Regions from separate parts of the Arthrobacter sp. GQ119 genome, predicted to be linked through region 1. Evidence: riboswitches for the same ligand, from Rfam matches in the RefSeq annotation. Region 1 holds a riboswitch; each other region holds the start of a gene.
The links. Region 1 has a riboswitch for cyclic di-AMP ahead of AC6CH3_RS14150 (M23 family metallopeptidase). Riboswitches for the same ligand answer to the same signal wherever they lie in the genome.
Positions count from the first base shown of each region.

Region 1 (5,704 bases):
TAGCCGCCGACGCGGATGAAGACCGGGCCGGAGCCGACGTTCACGCTGAACAGAGCGGTGGTTCCGCCGTTCCAGCCACCGTGTACAGCCTGGCCGTTGCCCACGTAGACAGCGATGTGGGCCAGGCCCATGCCGCCGTTTTCGTAGTAGGCGAGGTCGCCCGGCTTGGCTTCGGCAGCGCTGACGGTGCGACCCAAGGACAGGTAACCTGCCGGCCAGCCGTGGTAGTGGACGCCCACAGCAGCCAGCGAGTTGGTGGCGAGTGCGGTGCAGTCCTGTGCGACACCCAGCTGGGCGTAGGCAGCTGCGGCAATGGAAGCTCCCTTGCCGCTTGCCGAGGACGTGTTGGCAAGAGGTGCAGCTTCCACGGTCGCCGTGGCCTGAACTGTCGGAGCAGCCTTGACGGCCGGGGCTTCCACGGCAGGCGCAGCTTCCTGGACGTTGACGACCGGCTCGGGAGCCTCAACGACGGGGGCCGGGGTGGTGGTGATCGCCGGCTTCTCGTAGGAGATGGCGATGCTGGATGCTGCCGAAATCGGCGCCGACGCCAGGGACTGGACTTCCAGGGTGGACGTGGAAGCCGAATCGCGCTGAACGTTGGTCTCTGCGGCGTTGGCGGCGATGCCGCTGGTCAGAACGAGTCCGGAGGCGGCAGCGATAACAGCAGCCTGACGGCCTACTCCGCCGGCGTTGTCGCCGACAGCCTTGGCAATGACGGACAGCGAGTTGGTCTTGGTGACCTCGGCGCGGTGGCGTGCAATGGTCGCACGTGTAGTCATGATTTCTCTCTTTCGTGTTCCACGTCCCGCTGTAGCAGGCCGCGGTTTAGCGACGCGCCGGCGTCTTGGGGGTACGCCGAATCGTCTCGAATGGGGGTTTTAGCGAAGGGTGTAGAACGAGGACGTGCCCGTGGCGGACACTGCATGCAGGATCGTGCCCTGCGAGGGGTTCAGCGCGCTGATCATCATGCCGTTGCCAACGTAGATGCCAACGTGGGCACCGCCGTTCTGCATGACCAGGTCGCCGGGAGCGGGAGTCGACGTAGGCTTCATGGCTGTCCACGCATTGACGCGCGGAATGCTGATGCCCGCCTGTGCGTAGACCCACTGGGTGAAGCCGGAGCAGTCCCAGCCGCTGGGAGTGGTGCCGCCCCAGACGTACGGGCTGCCGATGCCGGTGTAGGCGATGCCCGCAAGACCTGACGTTGCGCCCGAGCGTGCGGCGTCAACCAGTTTCCCGGCCTCGGCCGCGAGGGTATCCACGGCAGCTTCGGGGCTGGCCGTGTCGTCGCTGGACTGGGGGGCGACGGTCTCAATGACGGGGGCTGCCTCGGTGGTAACGGCAGGACGCTCGAAGGAGACGGTTGCGGTGGGCGCGGCGGTCACAGCAAGCTGTGTCGCCTGGGATCCGGACTCAGCGGAGGCGGAAACACCGATGTTGGCGTCGGATGCGTTGGCCGGCATGCCGGCGCTCAGGACGAGTCCTGAAGCGGCCGCAATGACTGCTGCCTGACGACCTACTGTGCCTGCATTGGCGCTTACTGCCTTGGACACGGAGTCCAGCGGGTTCTTACGAACCGTTTGCGCACGGTGGCGCGCAAGATTGTGGCGTGAAGACACGAAGGTAGCCTCTCCCAATGCCTACGAGGTGAGCTGTCGGATTCGGATGGGAGTCACCCGGCCGCGCCGCTTCCTGGGAAGCTTTGCGACTTAACCCCAAGGCCTTCTTGCGAAGACCAAAATTGGTTCCCCCGCCCCTGCCAGACGATGTAATGCGAACGGACCTTGAGCGGTGGCAGAGTTAGGCAATCCACTCAAGGGCGTCAACTTCGGAAAAGTTGACGCGGTTTAGACGGTACAACAGTTCGGAGGCAATGTCACATTCAGGTCACGGCGTGTAACGGGAATATGAGAGTTCTCCATCGGCTTTGCTTACAGCCAGCCTTCGGGATCAACGACTTCTCCGTTGACCATCACCTCAAAGTGGAGGTGGCAGCCGGTGGATGCGCCGGTGGTCCCGCTAAGTGCCACCGCGTCGCCCCGACTGACCTTCTGGCCAACCTGAACGCTCGATGACGACAAATGGTTATACGTGGTTTCGAGGCCGTTGCCGTGGTCGATGACAACCCTGTTGCCGCCGCCGAACTCGTGCCAGTCCGCATACGTGACCGTGCCGCTGGCCGCTGCGTACACCTCTGTCCCACACTGGGCCGCGAAGTCCTGGCCACGGTGGAACTCTCCGGCGCCGCCAGTGATAGGACTCACGCGGTATCCGAAGGGCGAGGACTTCACCATGGTCGCCAAGGGCGAGCCAAGGCTGCCGACGGAGGCCGCGCGGCTAATGCTGCCGGCGGACTGGGCGCTCAGGAGTTGCTTGAGCTTGCCGTCCGGGTCGCCGGCTGTCGCCACAGAGGTGCGGCTGAAGTCAATCTTGGCTGCCGCCTCGGCGGAGACCTCTGGCTGCGGCGTGGCGGCACCTGCGCCGGCGGAGGCACTGTGGTCGGCCGTGGCCAGGACCGGGCTCGTGGCGGGGACTGTGACCGTCAGCAGGAGGCCCGAGGCGGCAAGAGCCACCCCGACTTTCTGGCCAACTCCGCTGGCAGCGGCGAAGTCAGCGACCTGACGGAAAGGACTGCGCTGCTTCCGCGCTTGACGCTGCGCATCGCGGGGTCGCTCAGCGGCGACCGCTACGGGCGTGCGGGGCTCCGCAGCGGAGCCGGTAGCGCGGCGGCGGCCCCGGGCATTCTGCATGGTCAAGAACGGTTCCTCTCTGGGTAGCCTGCGAAGTTAGCTGTCGGATTCGGGTCAGAGAGTTGATCGACCCGGTCCGCAATGACAAGCCTTTTTTGGCACAGGGGTATCCGGAGATTCCGTCTGTGGAAGGTGGCTTGCTGCTGCGGACTTCACCCCAAGGCCGTGTTGAACGGCCAGTTGTGGTTCCTCCGCCTCTGCCAGAAGGTGTTTCGAGCGACTGATCCGCTGGCAGAGTTCGGCTCCGGATCAGGTAACGCTTTGGTATCGGCGCTGCGACTTAACTATAGGTGATTAAATCGGGCAGTAATAATTCCGTTATCTTGGTTGTGCAAAAGTGGTGGGTCGTCCTGCCAGCTGATGTCGGACAAATCTATACCGGAGGTGACTCAGGCCACCCGGACAAACACGTGCGCAGCAACTTCGGGCGGCAACTCGAGGGCGCCGTCGATGCCAGGGACGCGCACGGAAATGTACTCCCCGACCCGTTCCAGCGACACGGTCGCGCCCGGGCGGATCCCGCCCTCGTCCAGCTGTTGCAGGAGTTCGGGCTCGACCTGAATCGGTTCGGCGAGCCTGCTGACGGTCACCCGCGAGTCCGGGCCGTAACTGCCCATGGCGTCCAGCAGGTTCAGGTCGCCGTCGGTAAAGGTACCCGACGGCTCGCCGCCCAGCGCAGCCAGCCCGGGAATGGGGTTGCCATAGGGCGATTCTGTGGGGTGATTCAGCATCTCATAGATCCTGCGTTCCACGCGTTCGCTCATCACATGTTCCCACCGACACGCTTCGTCATGAACGTAGGCCCAGTCCAGGCCGATGACGTCGGCAAGCAGCCGCTCGGCCAGCCGGTGCTTGCGCATCACCTCGGTGGCGCGCTTGCGCCCTACTTCCGTCAGCTCCAGGTGCCGGTCGCCGGTAACCACCACCAGCCCGTCCCGCTCCATCCGTCCGACGGTCTGGGAGACGGTGGGACCCGAATGGCGGAGGCGCTCGGCGATGCGGGCACGCAGTGCCACGATGTTCTCTTCTTCCAGCTCCAAAATGGTCCGAAGATACATCTCCGTGGTATCGATCAGATCCGTCATTCAGCTCAGCTCCTCGAGCACAGTACTTGCGTTCTCCCACGGTACCGCGGGCCCCTCGTCTGGCGGCCCGGCATCCAGCCGCCGCGGCCCCAATCCGGCGGCGGAGCAACGCCGGCTGTCCGCCCGTTCGTCCACCAAAAGCTTAGCCTATTTTGAATTACTCCGGATAAACCGCCGCGTCTCAATGACTGGACTGTGACGGGCGCGGTTCCCGGGATTTCCGCGTCTCAGGCAGAATAAAGGGGGCCTTCGCGGGCAGCCGTACCTGACCGCCGGTCACCAACTGTCCCCGCCGATCCGCAAGTCCATGCCGAAAATTGGAGCCCCTGTGAGCGAGACCAGCATCACTATCCCAGCAAACCTCCTGCCCAAGGATGGACGGTTCGGCGCCGGACCTTCCAAGGTCAGGCCCGAGCAGGTCGAGGCGCTGTCCGCAGCCGCCACCACGCTCCTGGGCACGTCCCACCGCCAGGCGCCGGTGAAGAACCTTGTCGGATCGGTCCGTGAGGGCCTCAGTACGTTCTTCCGCGCCCCCGAGGGCTACGAAGTTATCCTCGGGGTGGGCGGCTCGACGGCGTTCTGGGACGTGGCGAGTTTTGGCCTCGTTGAGCAGAAGGCCCAGCACCTCTCCTTCGGTGAGTTCGGTTCGAAGTTTGCCGCGGCCACCAATAAGGCCCCGTTCCTTGCGGACTCGTCCATCATCAAGTCCGAGCCGGGAACCTGCCCCGAGCCCCGGGCAGAGGCAGGCGTCGACGTCTACGCCTGGCCGCAGAACGAGACCTCCACCGGTGTTGCCGCCCCGGTCAAGCGGGTGAGCGGCGCCGACGCAGGTTCCCTCGTCCTCGTGGACGCCACGTCCGCCGCCGGCGGGCTGGACGTAGACGTCGCCGAGACCGACGTTTACTACTTCGCACCGCAGAAGAACTTCGCTTCCGACGGCGGCCTGTGGCTGGGTCTCTTCTCCCCCGCCGCGCTGGAGCGTGCCGCGCGGATCAAGGCCGGCGGCCGCTGGATCCCGGACTTCCTGGACCTGCAAACGGCGATCGACAACTCGAAGCTGAACCAGACCTACAACACGCCGGCCCTGGCCACCCTGGTGACCCTCGACGCGCAGGTGCAATGGCTCAACTCCAACGGCGGCCTCGACTTCGCCGCCGGCCGCACCGCCGACTCCGCCGGCCGGATCTACAAGTGGGCCGAGGCCTCCGGGTTCGCCACGCCGTTCGTCGCCAACGCCGCGGAACGCTCCAACGTCATCGCCACGATCGACTTTGATGACTCAATCGATGCCGCGGCCATCGCCAAGGTACTGCGCGCCAACGGCATCGTCGACACGGAACCGTACCGCAAGCTGGGACGCAACCAGCTCCGCATTGCGACCTTCGTGGCGATCGACCCTGCGGACGTTTCGGCGCTGCTGGAGTGCATCGACTACGTGGTGGGCCAGCTGAAGAAGTAGCCTCCCCGCGCCGCTGCCACAGGCAGCATCAGCGTTCGACGGCGTCGTCCGGGCTCGTGTCCCGGACGGCACCGTTCGCCGTTCAGCCTTCCTCGGCGGCCGGTTCCTTCGCGGTTTCCTTTACGGCTGGCTCCGACGAAACCTCCGGCACCTCCATGGCGCCGGCACCGGAAGTGCCCGCCGCTGACGCGCGTGCCCCGGCGGCAGCGGCCCGGGGTGCGTCTTCGTCCGCATGTGCATCGTCCTGGGCATCCTCCGGCCGGACACGCTCTGCCCAGGGAACCCACTCCGGGGCGAGGATCGAGTCCGCGGAGGGCAGCAGGCCCAGCTCGTTCACAGTGATCACCTTGGACCGTGAATTGCGTGTGAGCACGGCGTACCACTGCCATCCGACGTAACCGGGCAGCCTG
Region 1 is NZ_JCAXEA010000014.1:90,451-96,154, forward strand. Features, by position in the region: gene AC6CH3_RS14140 (NlpC/P60 family protein) at 1-779, opposite strand, end outside; gene AC6CH3_RS14145 (C40 family peptidase) at 879-1,553, opposite strand; cyclic di-AMP (ydaO/yuaA leader) riboswitch at 1,624-1,793, opposite strand; gene AC6CH3_RS14150 (M23 family metallopeptidase) at 1,932-2,756, opposite strand; cyclic di-AMP (ydaO/yuaA leader) riboswitch at 2,761-2,970, opposite strand; gene AC6CH3_RS14155 (iron-dependent transcriptional repressor DtxR) at 3,140-3,835, opposite strand; gene serC (phosphoserine transaminase) at 4,164-5,294, shown strand; gene AC6CH3_RS14165 (DUF3027 domain-containing protein) at 5,377-5,704, opposite strand, start outside.

Region 2 (5,704 bases), on a different contig from region 1:
TCCTGCTCCGGAGGGCCGGGCGGCCGGGGATGTCCTGGTGGCGTCCTTCACCGCGGACAAGAATCCCACGGTTGCTGTCCCGGCGGGCTGGACCGCGATCACCAGCGGGCTCTCGATCGGCAGCGGCGCCCGGGTGTTTGCGTACTACCGGGTCGTTGGCTCCGCCGATCCGACGAGCTACACCTGGGCCCTGAGCACCGCGCAGAAGTGGGGCGGGGGCATCACCGCCTACACCGGGGTGAACACCACCACGCCGCTGGACAGTGCCGTGGCCACCGCCGTCAACGCCACCTATACGGCGACCAGCATCGCCGTCGGCAGCGTCACCACCGCCAGCAACGGCGCGATGCTGATCGGCGGCCTCGGCTTCGACAGCTCCAGCCCGGCTGCGACCCCGCCCACCGGCTGGACCGAGCGCTGGGAAACCAGCGGCGGCCAGGTCAACGAGCAGGCCGACAGGACCCAGGCCACCGCCGGTGCCACCGGCACCGCCACCTGGACCCTCAGCAGCGCCAGAGCCGTCGCCGCCTGGCGCACCGCCCTCAAACCGGGCGGGACGGCGCCGCCGCCCGGGCCGACCGCGCCGGTCGCGTCGTTCACCGCGACGCCGACCTCGGGCACGGTCCCGCTGGCGGTGAACTTCACCGACACCTCCACCGGTTCGCCGACGTCGTGGGCATGGGAGTTCGGTGACGGCGCCACGTCAACCTCGCAGAACCCGTCCCACACCTACCTCACGGCGGGGAGCTACACGGCGAAGCTGACCGCCTCCAACGCCGCCGGGTCGACTTCCAGCACGACGACGATCACCGTCAACCCGGTCAGCACCAGCCCCGGGATCGCCGTGCGCAGCTTCAGGACCGCGTCCACCGAAACGGCGACCACCACCGTCTCCCTGCCGGCCCCGACCGGCCGGGCGGCCGGTGACGTCCTGGTTGCGTCCTTCACCGCCGACAAGAACCCCACGGTTGCTGTCCCGTCCGGCTGGACCGCGATCACCAGCGGGCTCTCCATCGGCACCGGCGCCCGCGTGTTCGCCTACTACCGGGTCGTTGGCTCCGCTGACCCGACGAGCTACACCTGGACGCTGAGCACCGCTCAGAAGTGGGGCGGCGGCATCACCGCCTACACCGGCGTGAACACCACCACGCCGCTGGACAGCACCGTGGCCACCGCCGTCAACGCCACCTTCTCGGCGACCAGCATCGCCGTCGGCAGCGTCACCACGGCCAGCAACGGCGCGATGCTGATCGGCGGCCTCGGCTTTGACAGCTCCAACCCCGCAGCCACCCCGCCCACCGGCTGGACCGAACGCTGGGAAACCAGCGGCGGGCAGGTCAACGAGCAGGCCGACAGGACCCAGGCCACCGCCGGCGCCACCGGCACCGCCACCTGGACCCTCAGCACCGCCAAGGCCGTCGCCGCCTGGCGAACCGCACTGAAACCCGCAGGCTGACCAGGCCGACACTGCCGTGACTTGAGGTAGACAGGGCTCGACGGGTCCTCCGGAACTTGTGCCGGAGGACCCGTCGTCGTCAGGCCCGTGCGCAGCCCTGGCAGATACGACAGTGGCAGGCGCTGCTGCACCTGCCACTGTCTATGCTTGCTCTGACGTTTTAGGCGTTTACCCGCACGAAAGTAGAGCCTCCGAGCCAGGAGGCAGGGTGGACGATGGTTTCGTTGACGCCATTCATGCCGCTGCTGATGGCCTGCCCGCCGCCGATGTAGATCGCGACGTGTCCGGCGCGGATCATCAGGTCGCCGGGCTGCGGCGTGGACACCGGTGTGCCGTACTGGTGGAACTGCAGGGGAGCGAGGTCTCCGACCGATTTGCCGACGGAGCGCAGGGCCTGTTCCACCAGGATGGTGCAGTCCTGAGTGGCGCCCAGTTGTGCCCGGGCTGAAGCCACGAGGGAGGCGCCGACGCCGCTGGCGGGAGCAGCCGGTGCCGGCGTGACCGACGACGATGCGTGGTAGATTCCCATGCCGGCCGGCTGGGGGGGTGCTGCCGGCGCAGCCGGGGCAGCGGGTGCCTGCGGTGCTGCTGCAGGCTGTCCGGGACCCGGGATCAGGATCTGGTCGCCGGGGTAAATTACCGAGGCCAGCGACAGGTTGTTCTCGGCGACTACTGCATCGAGGCTCACGCCGTGGCGTGCTGCGATCGCCCCCAGCGTGTCGCCAGGTACAACAGTGTGTGATGCGCCTGCTACGCCAGATCCTCCTACCGGTGCCAGGCTTTGGGCGGCCGGCACCTGGGGTGCGGTCTGCGCCTGGGCGCTGGTGCTGCCCGTGGCCTCGGGAGCGTAGGTGCCTGCTTGTGCCGGTGCTCCTACGCCGAAGAGCAGTCCGGACGCAGCAGCCGCTGCTGCCGCGGGCTTGGCTATGGATGCGGCGTTGGACTTGATGGAATACGACAGGCCCCGCAGGGCGATGGACGCCGTGGGGGTGGCGCGGTGGCGCGCGGAAATGGACTTACGTGACATGGTGGATTGCCTCTCCCATGCCTGCGGGGTGAGCTGTCGGGTTCGGGTGGGAGGTCACCCGGTCCTGCCTCCTCGTGAATCGGAGCGCGTGGACTTAACCCCTAGGCCTTGGATACCAAGGCCGGTAAAGAAGTGGTTCCCCCGTCCCTGCCAGATGTCATTGCGAACGGATCCCGGTCAGCGGCAGGGCTCGGCATTCTGCCCGGGAATGCCCGGCATGAACCGGGGCACCGCTACAGGCTAGCCCACCCGCGCACCAAAAGTCACATTTCGGTAACGGGCATGGAGGGTCCGACGTGTCTAAAACCCCTGATTACCACGGCGGGAGTGCCATGCCAAGTCTGGCCGCGAAGTCTTCCGGGTCCTAGAATCGCTGTGGACGCAACCGGCCAGGGCACCCCCGGACACGCCCGCGGGGGAATCAGTTATCGTTCCAGCGGTGCCGGCGAGGAAGCTACCATGACGGATATTCAGGGACTCATCAGTGCGTTGCTGCCGGAAGATCTTGCTGTGCTGCAGGACCGTGGCCCGGACCAGCGCCTGGACAGGGACATGGTCGATGCCCTCGACCGGGCCGCGGGTGGACCCGGGGAAGGCCGAGGCTACTACGTCGTGCGCGGCAGTCTGGAGCCCTTGGAACGCCGGAACTATTTCCTTCGGGAAGACGTGGCGGCGGCCATCTTCGCCCCGGCGACACTGGAAGATGCAACCGGGGCGGACGCCTGACACACACGCCGCCCTCCCGCAGGTGGAAGGGCGTACGCCCTGATCGGGTCGGTCCACCGTTCCGGGCTGGCACCGCAGAGAGTCATTGGTGCATGCGGGCTGTCAAAGAGCGCCCCGAACTGCTCGGCTGACAGGCTCCGGACCCATCCTTGCCTGTGGACAGCTAGCCGCGCCTGGCACGGCGGTAGCTGGTCGGGCTTTTGCCATAGGCCCTGGTGAAGGCGGTGCTGAACGTGAAGGCGTTGCTGTAGCCGACCTCGGCGGCGATCACGGCAGTCGTGGCGGTACTGCTGGCCAGTCGGTCAGCTGCCAGAGCCAGGCGCCAGACCGTGAGATAGGTTATTGGCGGCTGCCCGACGGCGGTGTGGAACCGGGCAGCCAGGGTAGCCCGGGAGACGCTCGACCTCCGGGCCAGTTCCGCGACGGTCCACGGCACGGCCGGCTCCTCGTGCAGCAGGGTCAGTGCCTGGGCAACGACAGGGGTCGCGGGTGCCTGCTGCCCAGCTTGGGACGTCGAACTCGGCCCGGTCACCACAGACGCGCACGAGGTGCAGCAGCAGCAAATCCAGAACCCTGTCCAAAGCACTCGCCTGCCCCAGTCCGGGGGAGGTGAGCTCTCGCTCGAGCATCTGGAGCAGTGCCGGATCGGTTTCCTTTTCAGTGAAGACTGCCAAGTCCGGGAGCACGGAGGTCACCAGCCGGCCGGCCGCCGCTTCTGATTGGTAGGTGCCGATCAGCAGGACGGTTTCCCCGTGGGCGGCGTTGCCCCAGGTTCGCACCCCGTGGGCCATTGTGGGCTCCAGATGGCCGCCGGTCGGCGTGCAGCAGGACTGGCCGCGGCCGATCAGTACCGTGGGCGCCCGCTCGGCGGCATCGGCCACCACGTACGGGGAAGGGCCACGTACCGTCGCTGCCTGCCCGGTGCTGAGGAGCTGTGGCGGGCTTCCCTGGCTGACGGTCGCCCGTGCGGATCCGTACACCATGCTCGCCTTCTCGCTTTGATTGGCACGACGTCGCGGTCGCCGAGGCCCGGCTGTGAGCGAGTGGTTGCCGGTCGCCGCCGGGACCGGCTCCGCGCTGGTCGGCGGCTTTTACCTGGCCTTCTCGGCGGTAGTGATGGCCGCCCTGTGCCGCCGGCAGCCCGGCGAAGCGATCGCGACCATGGCACAAATCAATGAGAACGCTGTGCGACCTCCATTCATGGTCATCTGGAAGGGCAGTGGCATAGCTACGAACGCCCCTGGACCAGGGCCAATCATCTCCGTGCCGTCCTTTCGGTCGCAGGCGCCGCCGGACTCTTGGCCCCGGTATCGACGTCGTAGTCTCATGCGCATGACGTGCCGTTCGGCTGGCTGACGCGTAAGGCTTGGGCAGGTCATAGACCGCCCGGACGGGACAGTTCAGTCTCCACCGGCCTCGCGGCCTCGGCGCACGATCAGCGGGTCGGCATCGTACACGACTGAGGTGTCCTTTCCTTCGTAGTCAAACTGGTTGAGGAAGTAGCGCAGGGCGTTGATCCTGCCCCGCTTCTTGTCGTTGGATTTGATGGTGATCCACGGCGCATGGTCGGTATCCGTATGAAGGAACGTTTGTTCCTTGGCGTCGGTGTATTCGTCCCACCGGTCCAGCGAGGCAAGATCAACGGGTGAGAGCTTCCAACGCCGGACAGGGTCGATTTGTCGGATAGCGAAGCGTGTCCGCTGCTCGTGCCTGGTCACCGAGAACCAGAATTTGTTCAGGTGGATGCCAGCGTCAACCAGCATCTTTTCGAAGATGGGGGCCTGGTTCATGAAGGTGCGGTATTCCTCCTCGCTGCAGAACCCCATCACCTTTTCGACGTTGGCCCGGTTGTACCAAGAGCGGTCGAACATGACGATTTCTCCGGCGGTTGGCAGGTGCTGGACGTAGCGCTGGAAGTACCACTGGCCCTGTTCGCGGTCGGATGGTTTGCCGAGGGCGACCGTGCGTGCCGACCGGGGATCGAGGTGTTCCGTGAAGCGTTTGATCGTCCCTCCTTTGCCGGCAGCGTCACGGCCTTCGAAAACGATCACGTTCCTGCGGTTGTTGTCCTGGCCCCAATACTGGAACTTCAGCAACTCGATCTGCAACCGGTACTTCTCGATTTCGTATTCCGCCCGGGTCATCCGCTCGTGGTACGGGTAATCCTCGCGCCAGGTTTCCACGGCTGAGCCGCCTGGGTCGATCAGCTCAGGGTCCTCGCCCTGCCCGCCGGCGACGATATATCCCAAGTCCACGAGGCGGTCGATAGCCTCCCGCAGGTTGTCCCTGACCCACCAAGGATCTCTGGGTGTCCAGGGCTGGGATGCCTCCATCATCGGGGCTCCTTAGGCTCGCCGACTCATTGACGGCATCTTAACAGGGCGTCCCGTCTTTAGCATTGGTGATGCGGTCTGCGTTGTTGCACATGCGTTCGAGGACGCTGACGGCCATGGCGTATTCATCGGTTCCGATTCCCGCGCTGAGATCACGTCGCG
Region 2 is NZ_JCAXEA010000026.1:62,037-67,740, reverse strand. Features, by position in the region: partial or broken gene AC6CH3_RS20190 (PKD domain-containing protein) at 1-1,456, shown strand, start outside; gene AC6CH3_RS20185 (LysM peptidoglycan-binding domain-containing protein) at 1,617-2,483, opposite strand; cyclic di-AMP (ydaO/yuaA leader) riboswitch at 2,489-2,656, opposite strand; gene AC6CH3_RS20180 (hypothetical protein) at 2,943-3,209, shown strand; gene AC6CH3_RS20175 (helix-turn-helix domain-containing protein) at 3,373-3,591, opposite strand; gene AC6CH3_RS20170 (cupin domain-containing protein) at 3,512-4,192, opposite strand; gene ppk2 (polyphosphate kinase 2) at 4,610-5,542, opposite strand; gene AC6CH3_RS20160 (MarR family winged helix-turn-helix transcriptional regulator) at 5,583-5,704, opposite strand, start outside.
Region 2: linked by a shared signal. The riboswitch ahead of AC6CH3_RS20185 (LysM peptidoglycan-binding domain-containing protein) and the one ahead of AC6CH3_RS14150 (M23 family metallopeptidase) in region 1 are both predicted to bind cyclic di-AMP.

Region 3 (5,704 bases), on a different contig from region 1:
GCCACGCCGAATGTCTACGCGGATTCCATCGAGTGGATGAGCCGCCACCTGCACCCCCGCGAGGGCATCATCCTGTCCCTGCACCCGCACAACGACCGCGGGACCGGCGTCGCCGCCGCCGAGCTGGGCTACCTGGCCGGGGCGGACCGCATCGAGGGCTGCCTGTTCGGCAACGGCGAGCGGACCGGCAACGTGGACCTGGTGACCCTGGGCCTGAACATGTTCGTCCAGGGCATCGACCCCCAGATCGATTTCTCCGACATTGACGAAGTCCGCCGCACGGTGGAGTACTGCAACCAGCTGCCTGTGGCCGAGCGCGCCCCGTACGGCGGCGACCTCGTCTTCACCGCGTTCTCCGGATCCCACCAGGATGCCATCAAGAAGGGCTTTGAGGCCCTGGAAAAGGATGCCGCAGCGGCAGGGAAGGAAGTCAGCGACTTCACCTGGCAGGTTCCGTACCTGCCGGTCGACCCGAAGGACCTGGGCCGCAGCTACGAAGCCGTCATCCGCGTGAACTCGCAGTCCGGCAAGGGCGGAGTTGCCTACCTGCTGAAGAACGAGCACAGCCTGGACCTGCCCCGCCGCGCCCAGATCGAGTTCTCCAGCGTGATCCAGAAGCGCACCGACACCCACGGCGGCGAGGTCAGCGGCGCCCAGCTGTGGCAGGTGTTCCAGGACGAATACCTGCCGTCCGATTCGTCCGACCGGCAGTGGGGCCGGTACTCCTTGGGGACGGTCAAGACCGAAACCGATGACAACGGTTCCATGACCCTGCACACCACCCTCACAGTGGACGGCGCCCAGGTTAGGCGCACCGGCACCGGCAACGGTCCCATCGCCGCGCTGCTGGACATCCTCGGCCAGGACGGCGTGGATGTCAGGGTGCTGGACTACAGCGAGCACGCGCTCTCGGAAGGCGGAAACGCCCGCGCCGCTGCCTATGTGGAATGCGCCGTCGGAGAACGGGTGCTGTGGGGCATCGGCATTGACCCGAACACCAGCATGTCCTCGCTGAAGGCAGTCGTCTCGGCCGTCAACCGCGCCATCCGGGACGCCCAGGCCTAACCCGTGCAGGTGCGCCGCCGGCAAACGGACGGCGGCGCACCTGCACGCCGGAAAGCAGGGTTTTCCTGCAGACAGTGCGAAGATTAAGCGTGGTCCAACAGTCATTTGCAGCGCGTGCCTACCGCGATGAGGCCGTAGTGCTGCGCACCCACAAACTGGGCGAAGCGGACCGGATCATCACGCTGCTGACGAAGCACCACGGCCAGGTGAGGGCGGTCGCGAAGGGCGTCCGCCGCACCAGCAGCCGCTTCGGCGCGCGTCTTGAACCCTTCATGGTGGCAGACCTGCAGCTGGTATCCGGCAAGTCCCTGGACATCGTCACCCAGGCCGTCGCCAAGGGGGCCTACGGCGGGAACATCGCCGCCGACTACGGCAGGTACACGGTTGCCGCCGCCATGACGGAGACCGCCGAAAAGCTGACAGACGTCGACGGCGAGGCCGGCACCGCGCAGTACAACCTGCTCGTCGGCGCGCTGGCGGCCCTGAGCCGCGGGGACCACACGCCGGAACTGATCCTGGACTCCTATCTGCTGCGTGCACTGGCCACCGGCGGCTGGGCCCCCAGCTTTACCCGCTGCGCGCGCTGCGGTGCGGCAGGGCCGCACAACGCCTTTTCAGCGCCGCTGGGCGGCATGGTCTGCGGGGAATGCCGGCCGCCCGGATCAGCGGCCCCGGCCGCCGAGACGGTGGCGCTGTTGGGTGCCCTGCTCACCGGAAACTGGACGACGGCGGATTCCTCCCTGCCGCTGCACCGGCGGGAAGCGGCAGGCCTCGTGGCCAGTTACCTGCAGTGGCATCTTGAACGTGTCCTGAAATCCCTCAAGCATGTGGAGCGTACCTAACAGTGTCCTTGGGAAAGAAGACCACCCCTGCCAGGCGCCGGACCGCCCCTGTGATGCCGCCGTATCCGCACCCCTCCGGTGCTGTTGCCCCGGCGATCCCGGCGGAATTCGTGCCCCGGCACGTGGCGATTGTCATGGACGGCAACGGACGGTGGGCCAATCAGCGGGGGCTGCCCCGCATCGAGGGCCACAAGGCGGGGGAGCCTGCGCTGCTTGACGTGGTGGCGGGCGCCATCGAACTCGGCATCAAGTACATCACCGTCTACGCATTCTCCACGGAGAACTGGCGGCGGTCCCCGGAGGAAGTGCGCTTCCTGATGGGATTTAACAAGGATGTGCTGCGCCGGCAGCGGAACCAGCTGGACGACTGGGGCGTGCGGGTGCGCTGGTCCGGCCGCCGGCCCAAGCTCTGGGGATCAGTGATCCGCGAACTGGAAGAAGCCGAGGCCTATACCGCCGGAAACAGCACGTGCACGCTAACTATGTGTGTTAATTACGGTGGCCGCGCCGAGATTGCCGACGCCGTATCGGCCATCGCCGAGGACGTCGCCGCCGGACGGCTCAAGCCCGGTTCCATCACGGAGAAAACCGTCCAAAAGTACCTCGACGAACCGGACTTGCCCGACGTCGACCTGTTCCTGCGCAGTTCGGGGGAGCAGCGGTTGTCCAACTTCATGCTCTGGCAGTCGGCCTATGCGGAGTTCGTCTTTCTCGACACGCTCTGGCCGGATGTGGACCGCCGCACCCTGTGGGACGCCGTGGGCATCTATGCCCAGCGGGACCGCCGCTACGGGGGAGCGGTGGACGCTGCCAAGACTCCCGTGGCGGCCGCCACCCATCAGCCCGGGTAGGGTCGGGGCTTCACCCACACGACCTTAGAAGAAGTTTCCCTGGAACGCTGCACTGCTACGCGCGCCCAGGATTTGAGGCTGTGGTTTGCCAAGCAGAATGGCGGCCTGCTGGTGGTTTTCCATGGCTCTCGGTGAGCGTACCAGTTGTGCGCGTGCCAAGAAGCCTTGCTCAGTGAACCGGGTGGCGACTCCCTCGGGGGAGTGCAATTTTGCTTCAAAGCTGAGACCGGGATGGAGCTGCTGCGCGACCCGGGTCATCTCCGGGGACAGGTCCACACCTGTGACGTTCAGTCCCGTGCGCGTCAGGTATTTGCTCATCCGTCCGGCGCCGCATCCGGCGACGATCATTAATCCCTTTCTTCTCCTTCTGCAACTGCAACACGCCATAGTCTTCGTAACGAATTTGTAACTTCCTGTTTTTCTTGGTTTCATGGTTGGTACCACATACCTTCACCAGGTATGCGTGTACCCGCTTCGCCAAACCCCGCCGGCGGTACATGAACCCATCACTCCAGGCGGGGGCGGAAGACCCATGAATGACGCCTTTGGGCGTCTTGGGGTGAAGCCTGGCCCTGTCACTGCATGCCTGTGAGGCGCGCGGCAGGGGAGGCCGGACAGTCCACTCGTCCGAATCCGACAGCTAATTTCGCCGGCGCCGAGAGGACCTACGCTGTGCCTTCCCACGACAAGCACGCCCTGCGCCGTGCCATTTTCTTCCGCACATCCAGTAAGGGCCGCCGCCGGGCAGCCTCATCCCCAGTGCCAAGGCCGCGGGGCCGCGGCCAAAAGCTGGCTGTTGCGGCGGCGGTGACAGGAATGATCGGCATGACCGTACTCTCCACGGCTCACGCCGCGCCAACAGGGATCTTGGCCACGGGGGAGGTTCCTGCCAGTGCAGTGGCCGCTCCGGCCGCACAACCCTCCCTGCTCGCGGATGCAGGATCGTCACTGGTTTTTGACCAGCCCCAGGTCAAGTCCTCCCCGGCGCGGAAAGCGGCACCGAAAGCGGCACCAAAAGCGGCGCGGAAAGCGGCATCGAAGCCGGCGCGGAAACCGGCACTGAAGGCCGCACCCAAACCGGTACGGAAGCCGGCACCGAAACCCGCCCGGGCTTCCGCGCCTTCGGCAGGCCTGCGGGCACCGCTCGCCTCGATGATCGTGACTTCCCAATATGGGCACCGCGTCAATCCCCTGACCGGGGCAATCGGCGAATTGCATACGGGGCTTGACTTCGCCGGGGCGTGCGGCACGCCCGTTTTGGCTGCGGCCAGGGGAAAGGTCACCGAGGCAGGCTGGAGCCCGTACGGGGGCGGAAACCGGATTGTTGTTGACCACGGCAAGGGACTGAAGACCACCTACAACCATCTGGCCAGCATCGGCGTTTCCAAGGGCCAGACTCTGGCGCCGGGTGGCCGGATAGCTGCTGTCGGAACGACCGGCAGCTCCACCGGCTGCCACCTTCATTTTGAAGTCATGGTCAATAACAGGACCGTCAACCCCGCCAGCTACCTATAGGCAAACAGGGCGGTTTCCGGGTTGCACCTCGCCACTCTCATGGCAGCCGACCGATGGATTCGTCCTCAGCGGCAAAGCCGTGGATCCACCGGGCCAGCCGCCGGTAGGCGTCCGCGCGCACCTCGGCACGGGACAGGAAAACATCGTGCAGTGCGCCGTCGATCCGCTCCACGGACACGCTCTGGCCCAGTGCGAGGGCCCGCACTGCGATGACGTTGACGTCCAGTACTGCGTCCGTCCTGCGCATCTCTTCGGTCCAGAACGGCCCGGTCGCACTTGCACCGGAAATCATCACCAGGATGGGGATGCCGATACGGAGCCCGCGGGCAACCTGTGCCTGGCCGGCCAGGACTGCGCTGAGCCAGCCGGCGCGGACCGGAAAGGCCATGGGAGGCCGGTACTTGTCATCAAGGGTCCATTCCCCTTCGGCTGAGTTGCTGATGCTGCGCCAGTAGAAGCCGCGCTCGGGCAGGCGGAGCACAGCCTCCGGCCGGAAGCGGGCGAGGGGCTCCACCATTGTCCAGGCGGCCCGCCGGACCAGGGAACTGCCGTGCATTTCCAGCCACGGACTGTTCAGGACAAGCTGTGACACCACGCCCGGATTCCGGCTCACCCACAGGGCCGCCACGAGACCGCCGGTGGAGTGCCCCATCATCACAAGCGACAGCGGCGCCGCGGGCTCCATCGCCGTGATCATGCCGACGGCGGTGCTGATTTCGGCGTCGTAGTTTGCCAGATCGGCAACGTACCCGCCGTGCGCCTCGGGGCGCAGGCTGCGGCCGTGGTTGTGCATGTCCAGGGCAAAAAACTCGAAGTCCTGGCTGTTCCAGAAGCGTGCCAGTTCAACATTGAAAAAGTAATCGCTCCAGCCGTGCAGGAACAGCACTGCCCGGCGCCGGTGCCGCTCGCCCTGCGCAGGAGGCGGCGCTGGGTCCGCCGCAGACGGGGCGGGGTTGTCCAAGGGGGCATACCGGACAAGCGTCGCCGTCCGTGTGACGCCGTCGCCGCCCACGGCCTCGAAGGCAAAGGATTCGAAGCCCTCGCCGAGGATGTCGCTCTGCCACTCCATGGCACCAGACTAGACGCGCCGTCGGTGGTCGACACGTGCGTGGCCGGTTTGGTCTGCACCGCCGAAGACGGAAAACTAGAGGCATGCGCGTATATCCCACTTTCTTCAGGCTGGCCTTTTCATGGATGGACGCCGAACGCGCCCACAAAATCGGCTTCAAGGGCATCCGGCTGGCCCATGCCACCGGGGCGGGCCGGCTGCTGGCACGGTTTACGGCCCCGCCCGCGTCCCTGCAGACGAATGCCTTTGGGCTCACCTTCCCCTCGCCGTTCGGGCTCGCCGCCGGCTTTGACAAGGAAGGCCACGGCATCGAGGCCCTCTCGGAGCTCGGCTTCGGCCACGTGGAGGTGGGTACCATCACC
Region 3 is NZ_JCAXEA010000016.1:117,219-122,922, forward strand. Features, by position in the region: gene leuA (2-isopropylmalate synthase) at 1-1,065, shown strand, start outside; gene recO (DNA repair protein RecO) at 1,155-1,907, shown strand; gene AC6CH3_RS15715 (isoprenyl transferase) at 1,910-2,758, shown strand; gene AC6CH3_RS15720 (class I SAM-dependent methyltransferase) at 2,783-3,106, opposite strand; cyclic di-AMP (ydaO/yuaA leader) riboswitch at 3,251-3,425, shown strand; gene AC6CH3_RS15725 (M23 family metallopeptidase) at 3,584-4,273, shown strand; gene AC6CH3_RS15730 (alpha/beta fold hydrolase) at 4,311-5,342, opposite strand; gene AC6CH3_RS15735 (quinone-dependent dihydroorotate dehydrogenase) at 5,426-5,704, shown strand, end outside.
Region 3: linked by a shared signal. The riboswitch ahead of AC6CH3_RS15725 (M23 family metallopeptidase) and the one ahead of AC6CH3_RS14150 (M23 family metallopeptidase) in region 1 are both predicted to bind cyclic di-AMP.

Region 4 (5,704 bases), on a different contig from region 1:
AGTGGCTGAGGTGGCGCTGCCGGTGTCACACCGGCGACTGTCGCACGCCCTTGATAGTTTGGAACCATGGCAAGCAACTGGGATCGCCTGGACGTCAGTCAGCGCGACTCCGTGCAGGAAAGCGTGGAACTGTATGAGCGCGTCCGGCCTGCCCTGAAGCTTGTCACCCGGGACGTCCTGCAGATGCTGCGGACCATGCTCAAGGACACCGAGGTCACGCCATTGTTCGTGACCGGCCGTACCAAGACCGTGGACTCCTTCCGGGAGAAAATCTCCCGCACCGAGGAGCCCCTGGAACCCGGCGGCCCGCGCGTCCTGAAGTTCCCCGACCCGTTCCGCACCCTTAATGACATGGTGGGTGTCCGCGTCATCACCAAGCTCCCTGCGGAAAATGCGGTGGTGGCCAACCTCATCAAGCGGCAGCGGCAGCTGTTTGACTGCCGCGGAGACCGCGAGAAGGACATCGGCTCCATCGAGTCCGGGACGTACGGCTACTCCAGCCGGCACCTGATTCTGCGGACCATCCAGAATGAGGCCGTCAAGGAGTACCAGAAGGTCTTCAACTCCGAAGCGCAGCCCAACGGCAGCTACTTCTTCGAATGCCAGATCCGCACGGTGTTCGCGCATGCATGGAGCGAGATCGAACACGACATCCGCTTCAAGGCGGAGGATCCGCGGGCCTGGACCCCGCATTTCGACCGCCAGTTCACCGCCACGGCCGCCATGCTGGAGACGGTGGAGAGCGCCTTCGCGGACCTGCACGAGCGCTACGAGGAGGTCCGCGGCTACTGGGACATGGACGGTGACGGCGCCGCCCCGCTCACACCCAACCGCATCCGCGACGTCTGGCGGACGCTGCTGCCGCACGTGGACCGCAAGGTGGATGACGACTGGGGATGGGCCGCCGAACTCATGGCAGCCCACGGCCTGAACCAGACCGTCCAGCTTGCCGGGCTTCTCAGTGCCAACAGGATCACCGAGGTCCGCAAGGCCCTGGACCACCGCTACTCCCCCGGCCCGGACCGGCTGCTGGATGACCTCCTCCTGTGGCAGTACGGGACCAAGCACATCGACCTCACCGCCGAGGAGCCCGACGCCGTTCCGCACCCGCGGCGCGACAGCCTCCTGCGGCGGCTGAAACAGATCGAGCGGTACCGCCAGACCAAGAAGTAGGCATCGGCAGGGTGAGGTTCCGCCCGGTCAGCATGAACAGCACGCTTCGGACGGAGCGACACGCCTCCGTTACCTTAATGTGACTTTTGGAAAAGGCTCCCGTACCGTGGAAGACGTGCCTTCCTCACCGAGGAAGGCACTCCCGCGCTGATTGCCTAACTCTGCCGCTGCCCGGGATCCGTTCACAGACCATGCACGGCAGAGACGGGGAAACCAATTTTGGCCCGCACGAAAGGGCCTTGGGGTGAAGCCGCGCAGTTCCTGAACTCGTCAGGGCGCGCGGCCGGGTGTCTCCCATCCGAATCCGACAGCTCACCTCGCAGGCATCGGGAGAGGCTCCTTCATGTCGTCACGCTTTACCCGTGCCCGCCGCGCAGCGGCCGGCCGTTCGAATCCGTTCGTATCCGCATCGCGTGCTGTCACGGCCAATGCCGGAGGACTGGGACGCCAGGCCGCCGTAATCCTCGCGGCATCGGGACTCGCCTTCACCGGCAGCATGGCAGCGAACGCTGCCAACGCGCCGGCCCAGAAGGACGCCGCCCCCGCGTCAGCGCCCACGGCCGCCAGCCAGGTCCAGGCACCCCTGAGCGCCAGCTCCAGCGTCAAGATCGCCTTCGAGCGGCCCGCGGTGAAGTCCACCCCTGCCCCCGTGGTGCAGGCGCCCGTCGTCGAAAAGCCGGCGGCACCGCGCGCCGCTGCCGCTCCAGCGGCTGCCGCAGCCCCCGTTGCCGCGCCTGCCCCGAAGGTACCTGCCCCGAAAATCTCCGTCCAGTCCGCAGCGGCTCCCGCGAAGGCTCCCGCTGCCGCCGCCGGGGGCGTGAATGCCTCCATGGTGTCGGCCGCATACGCCCAGCTGGGCATCACCCAGGACTGCACCGCGATGGTCGAAAAGGCACTCGGCGCCTCCGGCATCCGAGTGGGCGACCTTGCTCCGATGCAGTTCATGAACCACGGCAAAGTCGTGTCCACCCCCCAGCCCGGTGACATGGTGGTCCAGTCCGGCCACGTGGGAATCTTCGTGGGCAACGGCAAGGTGCTCAGCGGCGGGATGAACGGCGTCAACGAGACCGTGGTTCACCCGCTGTCCTGGCTGACCGCCACCGGCCCCGTCACCTTCGTGCGCGCCGGAGCCTGACAACGCCGAAGCCTGATTACGCCGGAGCCTGATTACGCCGGAGCCGGTGCTCCGCTGCCTTGGGGGCAGCGGGGCACCGGCTTCTTCTGCTAGCCGAGAACTGCCCGGTTCCGTCCGAGGGATTTGGCCTCATAGAGCGCGGCGTCAGCGGCTGCAATTGGTCCGTCCAGGCTGAGCACACCCGCGTCCACCGCAGCGATGCCGTAGCTGACCGTGGGCATTTTCGGCACGTCGGGAACCGACCCCTTGGCGAGCCGCCGGCTGATTTCTTTGACGATGATCTCCGCGGAGTAGGGGCTCGCGCCCGGGGCAAACACGATGAACTCCTCGCCGCCGTACCTCCCCACGAGGTCCGTGGAGCGGACCGTTGCACGGCAGGCGTCGGCGAAGGCCTGAAGCGCCAGATCGCCGGCGGCGTGGCCATGGGTGTCATTGATGGCCTTGAAATGATCCAGGTCCGCGAGGATCAGCGCTCCCCCGCTCTTGTTGCCCCGGCCGCGGCGGAGCTGTTCGGACGCCATATCCAAGAATGCCGATCTGTTGAGCAGGCCCGTGAGCCCGTCCTGGCTGGCGACGGTTGTCAGCGCCCGCGTGTGCTGCTCCGTGCTGAGACCGGCCATGCTGAACGAGACCACCGCCAGGAGCACCATCGTAACCAGGGTGGTCACGGCGGAACCGAAGTACGTCACGAACGTCGGGCTGTCGGGGCCTGCAGCGATAAAGACGATCAGCCGGCCCAGGTAGAACACTGAAACACCGCCTGCGGCGATCGCCATCGGAATGCGGACCCGAGTGTACCCCGGCTCCAAACGCCACAGCTCGCGTGAGGCGAGGGCAATCATCAGCGACATCGACGCGAGAAAAACGGCGCCCCCGGACCAGACGTTCTCGCCGGGATTGTCGAGGGCAGAAGCCACGCCCGCCACGACGGGAACGGCGCTGAAAAGCCAGAAGTTGTATTTCGGCGTCCGCAGCGAACGGGCACCGGCCCAGGCGCTCCCGGCCCCGGCAACCAGCAGGACATTTCCCAGCGTATTGGCCCACCACTGGTGCGGCGTGCCGTTGAGGAGAAAACACGCGGAACCGCAGAGAAACAGGAGCAGGGCGGCGCACCACCAGGCACTGTACGGGGAGCGAGTGCTGCGGAAGGCGGAGAAGTAAAAGAGGAGACCGAGCGCCAACGCCATCACAGCGAACGCAATCCGCAGTGTTGCCGTGTCCAGCACCATTCCCCAACTCCCCCCAATCCCCACCCGTTGTGCTGACCAGTATCCCACCGGCCCACGTCTCGCCAGTCCGGGCGCGTACGAATATGTCCGCACTTCATGGCAACCATCGAGCCCCATCTCGTAGCACTCGGGCCGGCGCGGTGTTCGTCAACCCAAATCCAGACGGGCGAAGCCCGCATGAAGGTCACGGACAATGACCGTGCCGCTGCCCAGGAGCTTGGCCTTGGCCTTGAATTGATCCACGAGCGCCTCGCTGGGACGGCCAAAGAGTTCGATCGACCGCATATGGATTAGCGGTGCGATGGGCGGGAATTTCGGGCCCGCCACCTGCATGTGGAACTCCAGTGATGCCGCATCCGGATGGAAGTGCAAGACGCACATCGTGGACCCGTCCTCTGAGAAGTAGACGGAATAGTTGATGATCCGGGGCTCGTTCAATTCGACGAACTCGGCCAATTCCGCCATGGCCGCCTTGAGCTCAGCGAGCTTGCCTGGCCGGACCTCGGACGTGTCCAGGTACGCGATGAAATCACCCATTTCTTCGTCCCTCCGTTGGATTGCTGTGTCCAGGTTCTGATCTTTTCGGGCAGGGATTGTCGGGTCAATGGGCCGGAGTCTCCGTACCGTAGGAAACGAAGGAGGTGGCCGTACAGGAATGGAACCGGGCCATTGAGCTCATCGAGGCGGACCTTGCCTCGCCTTGCCCGGAAGCCGCTGAGCGGCTCCTAAAGTCGGCTCCTAGAGACCGTTGCGTTCGATGCACTGGCCGATGATGCGCACGCCTTCCGGGAAGGCACCCGGGTTCGGTCCCGAATAGTTGAGCCGGATGAACGGGCCCGCCGGCTCGGCCGGGAACCATTCCCGCCCGGCGGCGATGATGACCCCGGCGCTCTCGCAGTCGCGGGTCAGCCGTTCCAGGTCCGTGCCGTCGGGAAGCCGCGCCCAGAGGTTCAGGCCGCCTTTGGGTACCTGCTCGATATGCGCCTGCGGGGCATGCTCGCGCATGCTGGTGACCAGGAGGTCGCGGCGCGACTGGAGCTGGTGGCGGAGGCTGCGCAGGTGCGTCTGCCAGCCGGGCTGCGTTACGACGTCGAGCGCCGCGGCCTGGAGCAGGCCACTGACATACATCGACTCGGCCGCCCGGTCCGCGAGGATGCGCTCACGTGCCGGGCCGCGCGCGATGACGGCGGCGATGCGGATGGCCGGGGACACGCTCTTGGTCAGGGAGCGAAGATACACAACGTGGCCGGAGTCGTCGCGGGAGGCAACGGGCACGGGATTGGTGGTGATGCCGAAGTCGTGCGCCCAGTCGTCCTCCACGAGGAATGCGCCCTTCGCGCGCACGACCTCCAGGATCTCTTCGCCCCGCCCCGCGGCCCACTGCGCTCCTGTGGGGTTCGCGTAGTTCGGCTGGGCGTAGAACAGCCGCGCGCCGGTTTCGTCAAAGGCCCGGGCCAGTTCTGCCTGGTCCGGGCCTTCGGGTCCGCTGGGCACCGGGACAACGCGGACCCCGGCCTGCGCCGCCGCCAGGATGGCGCCCCAGTACGTCGGCGATTCCATGAGCAGGGGCTGACCGCGGCCCGCCAGGGCACTGAAGATGGAACTGAGCCCGCTCTGGCTTCCCGGCAGTACGACGACGTCGCTCGGGTTCGGCGGCGTGGTTCCGGCCGGCGTCGAGGCACCGAGTTCATGGGCGAACCACGATTGCAGTTCCGGCAGGCCGGCGGCGGGCGGGCGGGACACCGCGGCGTCGCCGCGTGCTGCGCGGGTAAGGGCGGCACGCACCAGGCGCTCGGGCAGGAGTTCCCGGTCCGGGTAGCCGGCATGGAAGGCGATGGCGTCATTCGCCACATCGCGCATGGTGGTGGAGGCCGACGGAAGCGGCGTCAGCGGTGAGCGCAGGGCCGCCGTCTGCCAGCCGTAGTCCGACGGCCGGGCAATGCGGACTGCCCGCACGAACGTCCCCACGCCGGGCCGGCTCTCGATCAGGCCCTGCGCGGTGAGGGTCTGCAGGGCCTTCTGCACCGTGACCGGGCTCGCCTGGTACTCAGCAACCAAGGACCGCGTGGACGGCAACTTCGCTCCGGGCGCGGCCTTGGAAATCCATTCCCGCAGTCGCGTTGCAATCCGGGAACTGCTATCGTTATTCATGAGACACAATAGTAGC
Region 4 is NZ_JCAXEA010000002.1:112,093-117,796, reverse strand. Features, by position in the region: gene AC6CH3_RS02445 (GTP pyrophosphokinase) at 67-1,173, shown strand; cyclic di-AMP (ydaO/yuaA leader) riboswitch at 1,326-1,509, shown strand; gene AC6CH3_RS02440 (NlpC/P60 family protein) at 1,517-2,308, shown strand; gene AC6CH3_RS02435 (GGDEF domain-containing protein) at 2,398-3,537, opposite strand; gene AC6CH3_RS02430 (hypothetical protein) at 3,685-4,074, opposite strand; gene AC6CH3_RS02425 (aminotransferase-like domain-containing protein) at 4,276-5,688, opposite strand; gene AC6CH3_RS02420 (DMT family transporter) at 5,687-5,704, shown strand, end outside.
Region 4: linked by a shared signal. The riboswitch ahead of AC6CH3_RS02440 (NlpC/P60 family protein) and the one ahead of AC6CH3_RS14150 (M23 family metallopeptidase) in region 1 are both predicted to bind cyclic di-AMP.